2 linked regions of the Corallococcus caeni genome follow. The protein of the gene in region 1 binds, or shares a complex with, the protein of each later gene. Links are inferred from orthologs where the notes say so. Each region holds a gene or a part of one and is shown in the gene's direction. Other genes may lie near its edges.

What was found.
Region 2: the proteins of dnaG (region 1) and dnaB are in contact, whole or in part, in a crystal structure (PDB 2R6A), measured with the Geobacillus stearothermophilus proteins. The link is inferred for Corallococcus caeni from one-to-one orthologs. Residues at the interface, in WP_049624496.1 of Geobacillus stearothermophilus: Lys456, Leu457, Leu458, Pro459, Ala460, Asn463, Ala464, Leu467, Leu535, Leu536, Ile537, Ala538, Gln544, Glu545, Asp548, Tyr549, His552; in WP_033016901.1 of Geobacillus stearothermophilus: Ser13, Glu15, Ala16, Gln18, Glu91, Leu92, Asp94, Ala95, Val96, Pro97, Thr98, Ala99, Ala100, Asn101, Tyr104, Tyr105, Ile108.

The regions. Positions count from the first base shown.
Region 1 is NZ_BTTW01000004.1:430,329-438,237, reverse strand. Bases 5,002-7,909 are described here. They hold dnaG (DNA primase), read left to right. Parts: upstream 5,002-5,490; coding sequence 5,491-7,329; downstream 7,330-7,909. Other genes in these bases: rpoD (RNA polymerase sigma factor RpoD), read left to right, coding at 7,420-7,909; AABA78_RS19985 (GatB/YqeY domain-containing protein), read left to right, coding at 5,002-5,156. Outside these bases: AABA78_RS20010 (DsbA family protein), read right to left, coding at 1-441; AABA78_RS20005 (asparaginase), read left to right, coding at 530-1,591; AABA78_RS20000 (GGDEF domain-containing protein), read left to right, coding at 1,663-2,574; AABA78_RS19995 (HEAT repeat domain-containing protein), read right to left, coding at 2,664-4,256; rpsU (30S ribosomal protein S21), read left to right, coding at 4,393-4,587; more of AABA78_RS19985, read left to right, coding at 4,698-5,001. UniProt on the Escherichia coli protein: RNA polymerase that catalyzes the synthesis of short RNA molecules used as primers for DNA polymerase during DNA replication.
Region 2 is NZ_BTTW01000004.1:568,225-571,712, reverse strand. Bases 1-2,938 are described here. They hold dnaB (replicative DNA helicase), read left to right. Parts: upstream 1-738; coding sequence 739-2,139; downstream 2,140-2,938. Other genes in these bases: AABA78_RS20480 (gamma-glutamyl-gamma-aminobutyrate hydrolase family protein), read right to left, coding at 2,889-2,938; thiD (bifunctional hydroxymethylpyrimidine kinase/phosphomethylpyrimidine kinase), read right to left, coding at 2,152-2,892; AABA78_RS20495 (LytR/AlgR family response regulator transcription factor), read left to right, coding at 1-580. Outside these bases: more of AABA78_RS20480, read right to left, coding at 2,939-3,488. UniProt on the Escherichia coli protein: The main replicative DNA helicase, it participates in initiation and elongation during chromosome replication. Travels ahead of the DNA replisome, separating dsDNA into templates for DNA synthesis.

The DNA.
Region 1 (7,909 bases):
CTTGAGCTGCACGCGCGGCTCGCGGAAGGACGCGTAGTACTTCGACAGCGTGACGATGACCTCGCTCGCGGGGCCGCCCTCCGCCACCAGCCGCGCGGACAGCCGCGCCATCCGCTTCGCGTGCTTGCAGGGCGTGTGCTGCTTGAGGCACGCGCCCAGCGAGTGGGGGCAGCCGCAGTAGCAGAACTCGTCGCTGAACACCGTGGCCAGCTCGCGCTTCGCCGCCGGGGGCAGCGCGGAGAAGTCCATGCCGGGGATGCCCGTCAGCGCCTGGGCCGGATCCGACGACGCGGCCTCCGCGGCGGGGGGCGCGGCTGGAGCAGCGGCCGGGGCCGGGCTGGCGGCCGGCGGCGGGGCCTTGGCGGTGGCCGGGACTTCCGCGCTCTTGGTGCAGCCAGCGCCCATCAGGGTCGCCGCGGCCAGCACGGGAGCAACACGCATCCATCGAGGGAAGAGCACGGCTCCGGGGTTTAGCCATGCGCGCAGGGCTTGTAAAGCAAGGCGGCCTTTGGCAGGGAGGCCCTCGCCCATGCCCAGAGTCCTGCTGCTTCACACCGGAGGCACGCTCGGAATGGCCGGTGGCCGGCCCTCCGCCCTGCGTCCCGCTGCCTTCTTCAAGACGCTCCGCAAGCGAGCCCCGGAGCTGTTCCAGCTGGCCGACATCGAGCTCGAGCTGTTCTCCAACCTGGACAGCTCGGAGATGCAGCCGGAGCTCTGGAGCCGGATGGCCGCCCACCTCCACCGTCGACTGCAGGACTTCGACGGGGCGGTGGTGACCCACGGAACGGACACGCTCGCCTTCACGGCCAGTGCACTGTCCTTCATGTTGCGAAACCCGCCCTGCCCCGTGGTGCTGACGGGCTCGCAGCGTCCGCTGGGGGAGATCCGCTCCGACGCGCGGCTGAACCTCATCGACGCGGTGCTCTCCGCGCTCCAGGGGCCGCGCGAGGTGACCATCTGCTTCGACTCGCACCTGTACCGGGGCAACCGCACGCGCAAGGTGAAGGTGGCCGAGTACGACGCATTCGAAAGCCCCAACTTCCCCGTGCTGGGCACGCTGGGCGTGGACGCCACCTTCGAGAAGGGCCTCGTGTCGCGAGGCCCCTTCCGGCTCCACGAGAAGCTGGATCCGCGCGTCTTCCTCCTCAAGGTGTACCCGGGGCTGGACCCCGCCCTGCCCCTGCAGCTCCTGCCGCACGTGAAGGGGCTGGTGGTGGAGGCGTACGGCGCGGGCAACGTGCCCATCGCGCCGGAGCTGGGCCGCTCGCTGCTGCCGCTCTTCGTCCAGGCCCGGGAGCGGGGAATCCCGGTGTTGGTGGTGAGCCAGGCGTACCGCAACGGGGTGGACCTCACGCTCTATGAGTCCGGGGCCCAGTTGCTGGCGGAGGGGGCGGTCGGCGGTGCGGACATGACCCCGTCGGCGGCGCTGGTGAAGCTGATGCAGGGGCTGGCGGAGCACCCCCGGGGGGGCGAGGCCCTCTCGCGCTTCCTCCGGACGCCCGTGGCGGGCGAGCTGTCCGTCGGGCGGCCGACAGTTCCTCCACCGGAGAAAAAGAGGCGCCGGCCGGCGCGGGTGGGGCGGGTCGGCTGACACCGGGTGCGTGAAAGGAGCGTGGGTGTGCTTGCCGCCGTGAAAAGGCGGCCCGTAAGAAGGGAGGTGCGATGTCCGAGGAGAAAACTTCCGTCCATTCCATTTCGGACCTGCTGGGCAGCGCCCAGCAGCAGAGCGCGTATCTGATCGTCATCAGCGCCAAGTCCGCCGCCGGCATCGGGCGGATGTTCAAGCTGGACCGCTTGGAGGTGGTGCTGGGCCGCAGCTCGGAGGCCCAGTTCCAGGTGGAGGACGACGGCATCTCCCGCAAGCACGCGAAGGTCGTCGCCATTGGAGACGGCCGCTTCCAGCTCGTGGACCTGGGCAGCACCAACGGCACGTACCTGAACGGCCTGAAGGTGAGCGCGGCGCCGCTGTACGACGGCGACAAGATCCAGATCGGGTCCAACACGGTGCTGAAGTTCAGCATCCAGGACGCGCTGGAGGAGCAGTACCAGCGCAGCATCTACGAGTCCGCCACGCGCGACGGCCTCACCCGCGTCTACAACAAGAAGTACTTCATGGAGACGGTGCGCAAGGAGTTCGCGTACTGCCTGCGCCACCGCGTGCCGCTGTCGCTGGTGCTCTTCGACGTGGATCACTTCAAGCGCATCAACGACGTGTACGGCCACCCGGCCGGCGACTTCGTGCTGACGCGCATCGCGCAGCGGGTGGCGGACACGGTGCGCACCGAGGACCTGCTCGCGCGCTACGGCGGCGAGGAGTTCGCGCTGATGCTGCGCGAGTCCGCGGAGGACGCGGCCCTGGCGTGCGCGGAGCGCTGCCGCGTGGCGGTGGACCGCGCGGACTTCATCTTCAGCGGCACGCCCATCAAGGTGACCATCAGCCTGGGCGTGGCGACGCTGCTGGACTCGGACTTCTCCCAGCCGGAGGACCTCATCTCCGCCGCGGACAAGTACCTCTACCGGGCCAAGCACGCGGGCCGTAACCGCGTGGACGCCAAGGCCGTCAGCGGCCCCTGAGCGTCGGCACCGAGGCTCGGCAAGGCTCGGCGACGCTTGGATGGAGGCCTGATCCCCGGGCCTCCCGCCGTCTCCGCGTCCCCCAGCCGTCAGCGCCCGAAGCCCAACCGGCGCAGCCCCTCCTCCGACACGTGCTTCACGTGCGTGTCCGCGTCGTGCGCCGCCGCCTCGCTCAGCGCCGCCACGGCGTGCGGCCCCCCCAGCGCGGACAGCGACCTCGCCGCCGCGACGCGCACGTCCGCCACCGGGTCCCCGCGCAGGCGCTCCGCCAGGACGCGCACGTGCCCAGCGCGGCCCACGAACTCCAGCGCCCGCGCCGCCGCCGCGCGCACCACCGGGTGCTCCGACTCCAGCAGGCCCGCCGCCTCGTCCCCTCGCGACGGCTGCCGGTAGGCGGACAGCACGTCCAGCGCGGCCACCACCACCTCCGGCGCTCCGTCCTCCAGCGCCTTCGCCGCCAGCGACATCGCGTCGCCGTTCCGGGGCAGCGCCCCCAGCGCGCGCACGGCCCCCGCGCGCACCGGCGCCACGGGCGACGCAAGGAAGGGCGCCAGCCGCCGCGTGGGGGGCGGGCCTTCCGCGCAGTCCCCCAGGAGCGCAACCGCCTCCCCCTGTATCTCCGGCGTCCGGGCGTCGCGCCCCTCGGCCACGTCCCGCAGGAAGGCGAAGCACCCCTTCTCGCGCGCCATCGCGCCCAGCCAGGGCCGGGCGGCCTCCGCCGTCTCCGCGTCCTTCACGCCCTGGACCGCCGCGTCCCGCAGGGGCTTCCCGGCCGACTCCGCCAGGCCGCGCGCCGCCAGCTCGCGGATCCGCGCGTCCTCGTCACCCAGCATCCCCTCCAGCTCCCGCTTCGCCAGCGGACCGTACCGGCGCAGGGTGGCCACCGCCGTACGCCGGCGCTGCACGTCACCGGACGCAAGCTCCGGCCGCAGCGCGTCCAGCTCCCGCGAGTACACGGCGAAGAGCCGGTTGATGACGGCCTCGTCCGGGGGCTTCGCCTCCGTCAGGAGCAGCCGGCCCACGGACGCGCGCTGCCGCTCGGCGACGGCGGAGAGGAGCTCCGCCATCACCGCGTCCCCCGCGACGGGCCGCGACGCCACCGCGTCCAGCACCACGCGCGTCGCCGAGCGCCCCTGGAAGGTGGCCAGGTGCAGGAGCGCGGGCAGCCGCACGGACGGCTCCTGCGAGAACATCTCCAGCGACAGCGACTGGCGGACGGCCTCCCGCTTCGCCCACACCCGGGCGGCGGCGGAGGGCCCTCGCGCCCCCGCCTCCCTCAGGAAGTCCGCCGTGGAGCGGCCGGTGTCGGCGGCGGCACGGACGGCGGTGAGGCAGGCCCCCAGGTCCGCGTCCGGCGGGGTGTCCATGATCCAGTCCGCCAGGGCCCGCCGCTCCGTCAGGCCCCGGCTCCGGGCCCCGGCCCGCACCGCGGCCCAGCGCACCCGCCAGCTGCCGTCCGTGAGCGCCGACTCCAGGGCCCGCTGCGCCTCTACCCCGCCCGTCCCCAGGGACGCCACCCAGCTGTCCACCCGGCCCCCGGTGACGCAGGCCCCGCAGGTCCGCGCGCGCAGCGACGGGTCGGCGACGTGGCGGCGGCAGGCGGCCCAGCACTCGGAAGCGACCGTGCCGGCCCGGGAGGGGCTGGCCGCCAGCAGGAGCACCAGGAGGAGGAGACGGGACACGCGCCGGACACTCTAGCCCACCCGGGCCCATCCTTTCCGTGCGGGTCTCCTTGCCTTTTGCGGTCCGCTGCGCCATACCCCCCGACCCTCTGAAGATTTCCAGATTGCATCCAGCTAGGCGGAAGGAGGTGACTGCATGCCCGGTATTCGAGTGAAGGAAGGTGAGTCCATCGAAAGCGCTCTCAAGCGCTTCAAGAAGGCCACCGAGAAGGCCGGAATCCTTTCCGAGATCCGCAAGCGCGAGCACTACGAGAAGCCTTCCGTGAAGCGGAAGAAGAAGGCCCTCGCCGCCAAGAAGCGCGCTGTGAAGAAGGCCCGCAAGTCGTACTAGCGGTCCCGCAGTGAGGAGCCGGGGCGCCTTCAAGCAGTCAGGTGCCCTGGTTCCCGCCGTCCCATCCGCTGGCGCGGCGACCCTTTTCCCCGCCCGTGAGGAATCCCGACATGACCACCCTGAAAGAGCGCCTGACCGCGGACCTGAAGGACGCGATGAAGGCCAAGGACGAGCTGACCCTGAGCGTGGTGCGCATGCTCAAGAGCGCCGTGAAGTACAAGGAGGTCGAGCCGGGCGCCAGCGAGCTGGACGACGCGGGCGTGCTCCAGGTCATCGCCGGCCTCATCAAGCAGCGCCGCGACTCCATCGAGCAGTTCAAGGCCGGTGGTCGCCCGGAGCTGGCGGACAAGGAAGAGCAGGAGATCTCCGTCCTGCAGCGCTACCTGCCCAAGCAGCTCACCCCCGAGGAGCTCACCGCTGCCGTCCAGGCCTCCATCGCCGAGGTCGGCGCCAAGGGCCCCAAGGACATGGGCGCGGTCATGAAGAACGTGAACCCCAAGCTCCAGGGCAAGGCCGAGGGCAAGGCCATCTCCGAAGAAGTGAAGGCCCAGCTGTCCAAGCTGTCCTGAAGCACCGTGGTTTCCCCGGGAAGGGGCGCCGGGAACGTCTCCCAGGTGCCCTTCCCAGCCCGGGCTCGAGCGGATTTTTTGATCCCTCGCCCGCTGGCCATTAAGCGCTGATCCCAAGGCCGTCCGCCCGTCCCCCACCCCGGGAGGCGAGCAGCCGGCCTTCAGGAGTGCGCGCCGTGTCCCAGCCCCCGTCTGTCTCCGCGCCCCGTCCGCGTCCGTTGGCCCTACCTGCCTGGGAGGGCGGGCGGGGAAGCGGCGGTGCGGGCCGCGTCAGACCGGGGCGTCAGGATTGCGGGCGGAAGGCCGCGCTCATGCGGATGGATGGAGGGGCGTCGTGATTCCGGAGCACAAGATCCAGGAGGTCCTCGACCGCGTGGACATCGTGTCGCTGGTGTCCCGTCACGTGGAGCTGAAGAAGGCCGGGCGCGAGTTCAAGGGCCGCTGCCCCTTCCACCAGGAGAAGACGCCTTCGTTCTACGTCGTCCCGGAGAAGCGCTTCTATTTCTGCCATGGCTGCCGGGCGAGCGGCGACGCCGTGTCCTTCATCCAGCGCTACCTGGGCAAGACGTTCCAGGACGCGGTGCGCGACCTGGCCCAGGAGGTGGGCATCGACCTGGAGGCCGCGCAGGACCCGGGCCTCAAGGAGCGTCAGCAGGTCAAGGAGGCCACGGACTTCGCCGCGGAGCACTTCCGCGGCCTGCTCTGGCACGAGGACGAAGGCCGCGCCGCCCGGGCCTACCTGGCCAGCCGCGGCGTGTCCGAAGAGGTGGCCCAGGGCTTCGGCCTGGGGTGGGCGCCCGCGCAGTGGAGCCTCTTGGCGGACCGCTTCCAGAAGAACGGGATGCTGGAGTGGGGCCTCAAGGCGGGCCTCATCACGAAGCGCAACAGCGGCGACGGCTGCATCGACTTCTTCCGCAGCCGCCTGATGGTGCCCATCCGCGCGCCGGAGGGGCGGCCCATCGCCTTCGGCGGCCGGCTGGTCGCGGCGGAGGACGGGCCCAAGTACCTCAACTCGCGCGAGTCCCGGCTCTACAACAAGAGCGAGACGCTCTTCGGCATGGACCAGGCGCGCGATGAGATCCACAAGCGCAAGACGGCCGTGCTCGTGGAGGGCTACTTCGACTGCATCGGCCTGCATCAGGTGGGCGTGCGCCACGCGGTAGCCCTGTGCTCCACCAACCTCACCGCCGGCCACCTCCAGGTGCTCAAGCGCGCGGAGGCCCGCGACCTGGTGCTCCTGCTGGACGGAGACTCCGCGGGCCTGGCCGCCGTGGAACGCCTGGCCGGTCCCCTGCTCGCCGCGGGCGCCCCCACCCGGGTGGCGCTCCTGCCGCAGGGAGATGACCCGGACGTGTTCGCCCGCCGCGAGGGCACCGACGGCGTGGAGCGCCTGTTGGAGGGCGCCCAGCCCCTCACCGCCTACCTCTTCGCCACCCTGCTGCCTTCAGGCAGGCAGGCGAGCTTCGAGGAGAAGATGGCCGCGCTGGAGCGGCTCAGGCCCGTCACCTCCCAGGTGCCTCCGGGCCTGACGCGGTCGACGCTCATCAGCGCGCTGGCCGGGCACTTCGGCTGGATGCCGGCGCAGATTGAGTCGTCGCTCCAGTACAAGCCGCCCCCCACGCCCAAACCCGCCGTCGCGCCCCAGGCGCACGTCGTCCCCGCCCAGGCCGCGCCGCGCCCCGTGCCCAAGCCCCAGGCGGAGCGCCCCCCGCCGGAGGCCGAGGCGCTCTATGTGGCCGCAATCCTTCGGGATTCCCGGCTGCTCGCCCGGGACAGCTTCCGCGTGTGTGATGAGCTGTCGCACATGGGGTTGCGGATGGTGCTGGCGCAGACCACGTCCGGGCAGGGGCTGGAGGAGGCGCTCTTCGAGGCGTCGGAGGTCGTCAAGCGGACGCTCCTGGAGGCCGGCCGCCGGCTCTCGGCGGGGGGAATGGAACTCGAAGCGGAGTTCATCCTCACGTGCCGCGACATCATGAAGAAGCGCATTGACGAGCGGCTCGTTTATATAAAGCGGGCGACGGAACAGACGCAGGGGGCTTTTGATTTGACAGAGGAGACGCGGTTGCTCCTCTCCGAGCGCAAGGAGCTGCTGGCGCTCCGCAAGCGCGTCCTGGATGAGCTGACCCCCGCTTCCTCGGCAACGGGAACAAAGGGACCAATGCAACCGGTTTGAGTTCGCGTTTGTAAGAAAGCTCGACTTTGCGGTAGATCGGCCGGCTCGCCCAGGCCAAAGCACCTGATTTTCTTAAGGAGAAGTACCCGAATGCCGACGCAGAAGCCCCCCAAGGCATCCGTGAAGCCCACCAAGAAGAAGGTGGATCCGGTGATCCGCAAGAAGAAGGCCCCGGACAGCCCTGCGGCGAAGGTCACGAAGGCAGCGGAGCCTGAGGAGAAGGAGCTGCTGGCGAAGGACGCCCCCGCCGAGGCGCCCGAGAAGATCAAGAAGAAGAAGGGCGTCGCCGCCATGGCCGACGACGTGGACCCCGAGGAGGCCGCGGAGGAAGCCGCCGCCGCCGTCCAGGTGGACCCGGACGCCGTGGAAGACGACGTGGAGGAGGATCCCGTCGCCGAGCGCAAGGAGGTCAAGGACCTGCTGGCCGCGGGCCGCGAGAAGGGCTTCCTCACCTATGACGAGGTGAACGACGCCCTCCCCGCCGACATCGTGTCGTCCGATCAGATCGACGACGTGATGAGCATGTTCGGCGACAACGACATCGAGATCGTGGACGCGCAGAAGGCCGCGCAGTCCAACG
Region 2 (3,488 bases), 140 kb from region 1 along the record:
CTTCGAGGTGCTGGAGGCGCTCGGACCGGACGCCTGTCCCGCCGTCATCTTCTCCACCGCCTACGAACGCTTCGCGCTCCAGGCCTTCGAGGCGCACGCGGCGGACTACCTCCTCAAGCCCTATGACGCCGGCCGCTTCAGCCGGGCGCTCGACAAGGCCCATGCGCTGCTGAGCGCGGGCACCCACGGCGCGGCCGCGCTGGACGCCCTGCTCGCCACGGTGGCCCGGGCCCGCCCGGAGCGCCCCCTGGAGCGGCTGGTGGTGAAGGTGGGCGAAGGCTGGGTCCCGCTGCGCCTGGACACCGTGTGGCGCCTGTCCTCGGAGGACAAGTACGTGCGGCTGTACACCGCCCAGGGCGAGCACCTGGTGCGACAGACGCTGCGGGCCCTGGAGGAGCGCCTGGACCCGACCCGCTTCGTGCGCGTGCACCGCGGCGACCTGGTGAACCTGGAGGCCGTGGCCCGCCTGGAGCCGTGGACCCACGGGGACGGCATCCTCGTGCTGAAGGACGGCGCCACGGTGATCCTCAGTCGCACCTACCGGGAGGCCTTCCTCCAGCAGTGGGGCGCCGCCGAATAGCCCGACGCGCCGGGTCGGTTCACCCGGCGACCGGGCGGAGGTGCCACGGCGGGTCATGGCATCCCTCCCAGACCTACCGGGTGCTACAGGTCTGTTGAATGGAAACTGGACGTTCGCTGGAACGTGTCAGACGCTGCCTGTAGAGGTTCCAAGCAGCCATGCAGAACGTCCTGGACGGTAGGGAAGGACGGCGGGTCCACGAGGATCTCGCCGCGGAGCGTGCGGTGCTGGGCGCCGTGCTGGCGGACAACGGGCTCATCACGCCCGTGGCGGAGGTCGTCCACGCGGACGACTTCGCCAGCCCTTCGCACGCGCAGATCTTCGCCGCGATGATGCGGCTGGATCAGCAGAGCAAGCAGGTGGACCACCTGACGCTCGCGGAGGAGCTGAAGATCCTCGGCCAGCTGGTCGCGGTGGGCGGCCCCGCGTACCTGATGGGCCTGGACCAGGTCGTCCCGCTGGCGGCCAACGCCGTGCAGTACGCCCACATCGTCAAGGACCAGGCGCTGCGGCGGCGCCTGGCCAACGTGGGCCGGGAGATCCAGGACCTCGCCAGCCAGGAGACGGGCGAGCTGGACGTCCTGCTCGACGAGGCCGAGCGCAAGGTCTTCCTCCTCGCGGAGAAGAAGCGCGAAGGCGACCTGCGGCCGGTCAGCGAGCTGATGGAGCAGACGCTCGACCTGCTGGACAAGATGAAGACCGCGGCGACGGGCGTGACGGGCCTGTCCACGGGCTACATCGACCTGGACAACCAACTCACTGGCCTGCACGCCGGCGAGCTCATCATCCTCGCGGCGCGTCCCGGCGTGGGCAAGACGTCCTTCGCCATGAACATCGCGGTGCACGCGGCGCTCAAGGAGAACAAGGCGGTCGGCATCTTCAGCCTGGAAATGCCCGCGGATCAGCTGCTCATGCGTCTGCTCGCGTCCACGGCGCGCGTGGACATGAAGAAGCTCAGAGGCGGCCGGCTCTCCCCGCACGACGAGGAGAAGTTCCAGGAGATGGCGGGCGCGCTCTACAACGCGCCCATCTACATCGACGACTCCGGCGGCCTGTCCCCGTTCGACCTGCGCGCGAAGGCGCGGCGCGTGAAGCAGAAGGACCCCCGGCTGTCGCTGCTCGTCATCGACTACCTCCAGCTGATGCACCAGAAGGGCAAGGTGGAGAGCCGCCAGTTGGAAGTGGCGGAGATCTCCCGCGCGCTCAAGCAGCTGGCCAAGGAGCTGGAGGTGCCCATCATCGCGCTCAGCCAGCTCAGCCGTAAGGTGGAGGAGCGCAAGGGCGGCAAGCCCATGCTGTCCGACCTGCGTGAGTCCGGCTCCATCGAACAGGACGCCGACGTGGTGATGTTCATCCACCGCGAGACGGAGGAGGACGGCGGCGAAGGGGGTGGCGGTGGAGGGGGCGGCGGTGGCGGTGGCGGCGGAGGGGGCGCGAGCAGCACGGTCATCCCCGTGGAGCTCATCGTCGCCAAGCAGCGAAACGGCCCCATCGGCTCCATCGACCTGGTGTTCCTCGCGGAGTACACGCGCTTCGAAAGCCGCGCCCGCAGCGAGTAGCCCTCTTTTGCGTCAGTCCCGGCCGGTGCGCAGGTAGCCCGTGACGTGCTCGCGGGCCGCCCGCACCGCGGCCTCCGGCCCGGTGCCCCGGCCCAGCTCCGCCGCCAGCGCGGACGCCAGCCGGCAGCCCGTGCCCCGGCGCTCCGGAGGCCGCTTCAGCCTCCGCCCCCGCATCACCAACGTGCGCCCGGAGAAGGCCAGCACGTCCGCCAGGCCCTGCCCTTCCGGCAGGTGCCCGCCCTTCACCAGCACCGCGCCGAAGCCGCGCTGACACAGCGCCTCCGCCGCCTCCTGCGCGTCCTCCACCGTGCCCAGCGCGGGCCGGCCCAAAAGCCACGCGGCCTCGTCCAGGTTCGGCGTCACCAGCACGCGCGGGCCCGCCAGCGCCAGGTAGTGCCGGGGCGTCAGCCGCGACAGCTGCTGCCCTCGCGACGAGCGCACCACCGGGTCCACCACCCACCAGGCGTCCGCGTCCTTGAGCGCCGCCTTCGCCGTGGAGAGCTGCGACGGGCCGGGCACCACGCCCCACTTCACCGCGTGCACGGGGCCCCACTCGCGCGCGGCCGCCACCTGCGCGGCCAGCATGCGCGGGGAGGCCGGCACCACCGCGAACGTGTGCGAGCCCTGCGCCGTCTGGGCCGTGGGCACCGCCACCGCGTCGCCGCCCCGCGCCCGCACCGCGGCCACGTCCGCCAGGAGCCCCGCCCTGCCCGTGGGCTCCAGTCCCGCCAGGAGCAGGACGCGCGGCCTCACCGGCGGTGCTCTCGCGCCTTCTGCACCAGCGACTTGTAGACGCCCAGGTGCACCGGGATGGTCCCCAGCATCAGCTCCGGGTGCCACTGCACGCCCAGCGCGAACGCGTGCGCGGTGGATTCAATCGCCTCCACCACGCCGTCCGGAGACACCGCGCTCACCGTCACGTCCGTGCCCGGCTTGTTCACCGCCTGGTGGTGCGTGGAGTTCACCATCAGCTGCCCGTGCCCCACCGCCTCCGCCAGCAGCGTGCCGTTCTTCACCTCCACCGGGTGCTGCGGCTGGGTGCGGTCGTGCTTCTGCTCGTGGTCGCGCGCGCCGGGCACCTCGCGCGGGATGTCCTGGAACAGCGTGCCGCCCAGCACCACGGCCAAGAGCTGCATGCCGCCGCACACGCCCAGCACCGGCAGGTTGCGCTTGAGCGCGCCCCGGATGAGCTGCGCCTCGAAGGCCGTGCGGCCCTCCTTCAGCGGCCCCATGCCGTCCCGGGCCTCCTCGCCGTACGCAGACGGAGGGATGTCGAACGCGCCGCCCGTCACCACCAGCCCGGACACCCGCTCCAGGTAGGCGTCCACGCAGGACGCGTCGTCGGTGTA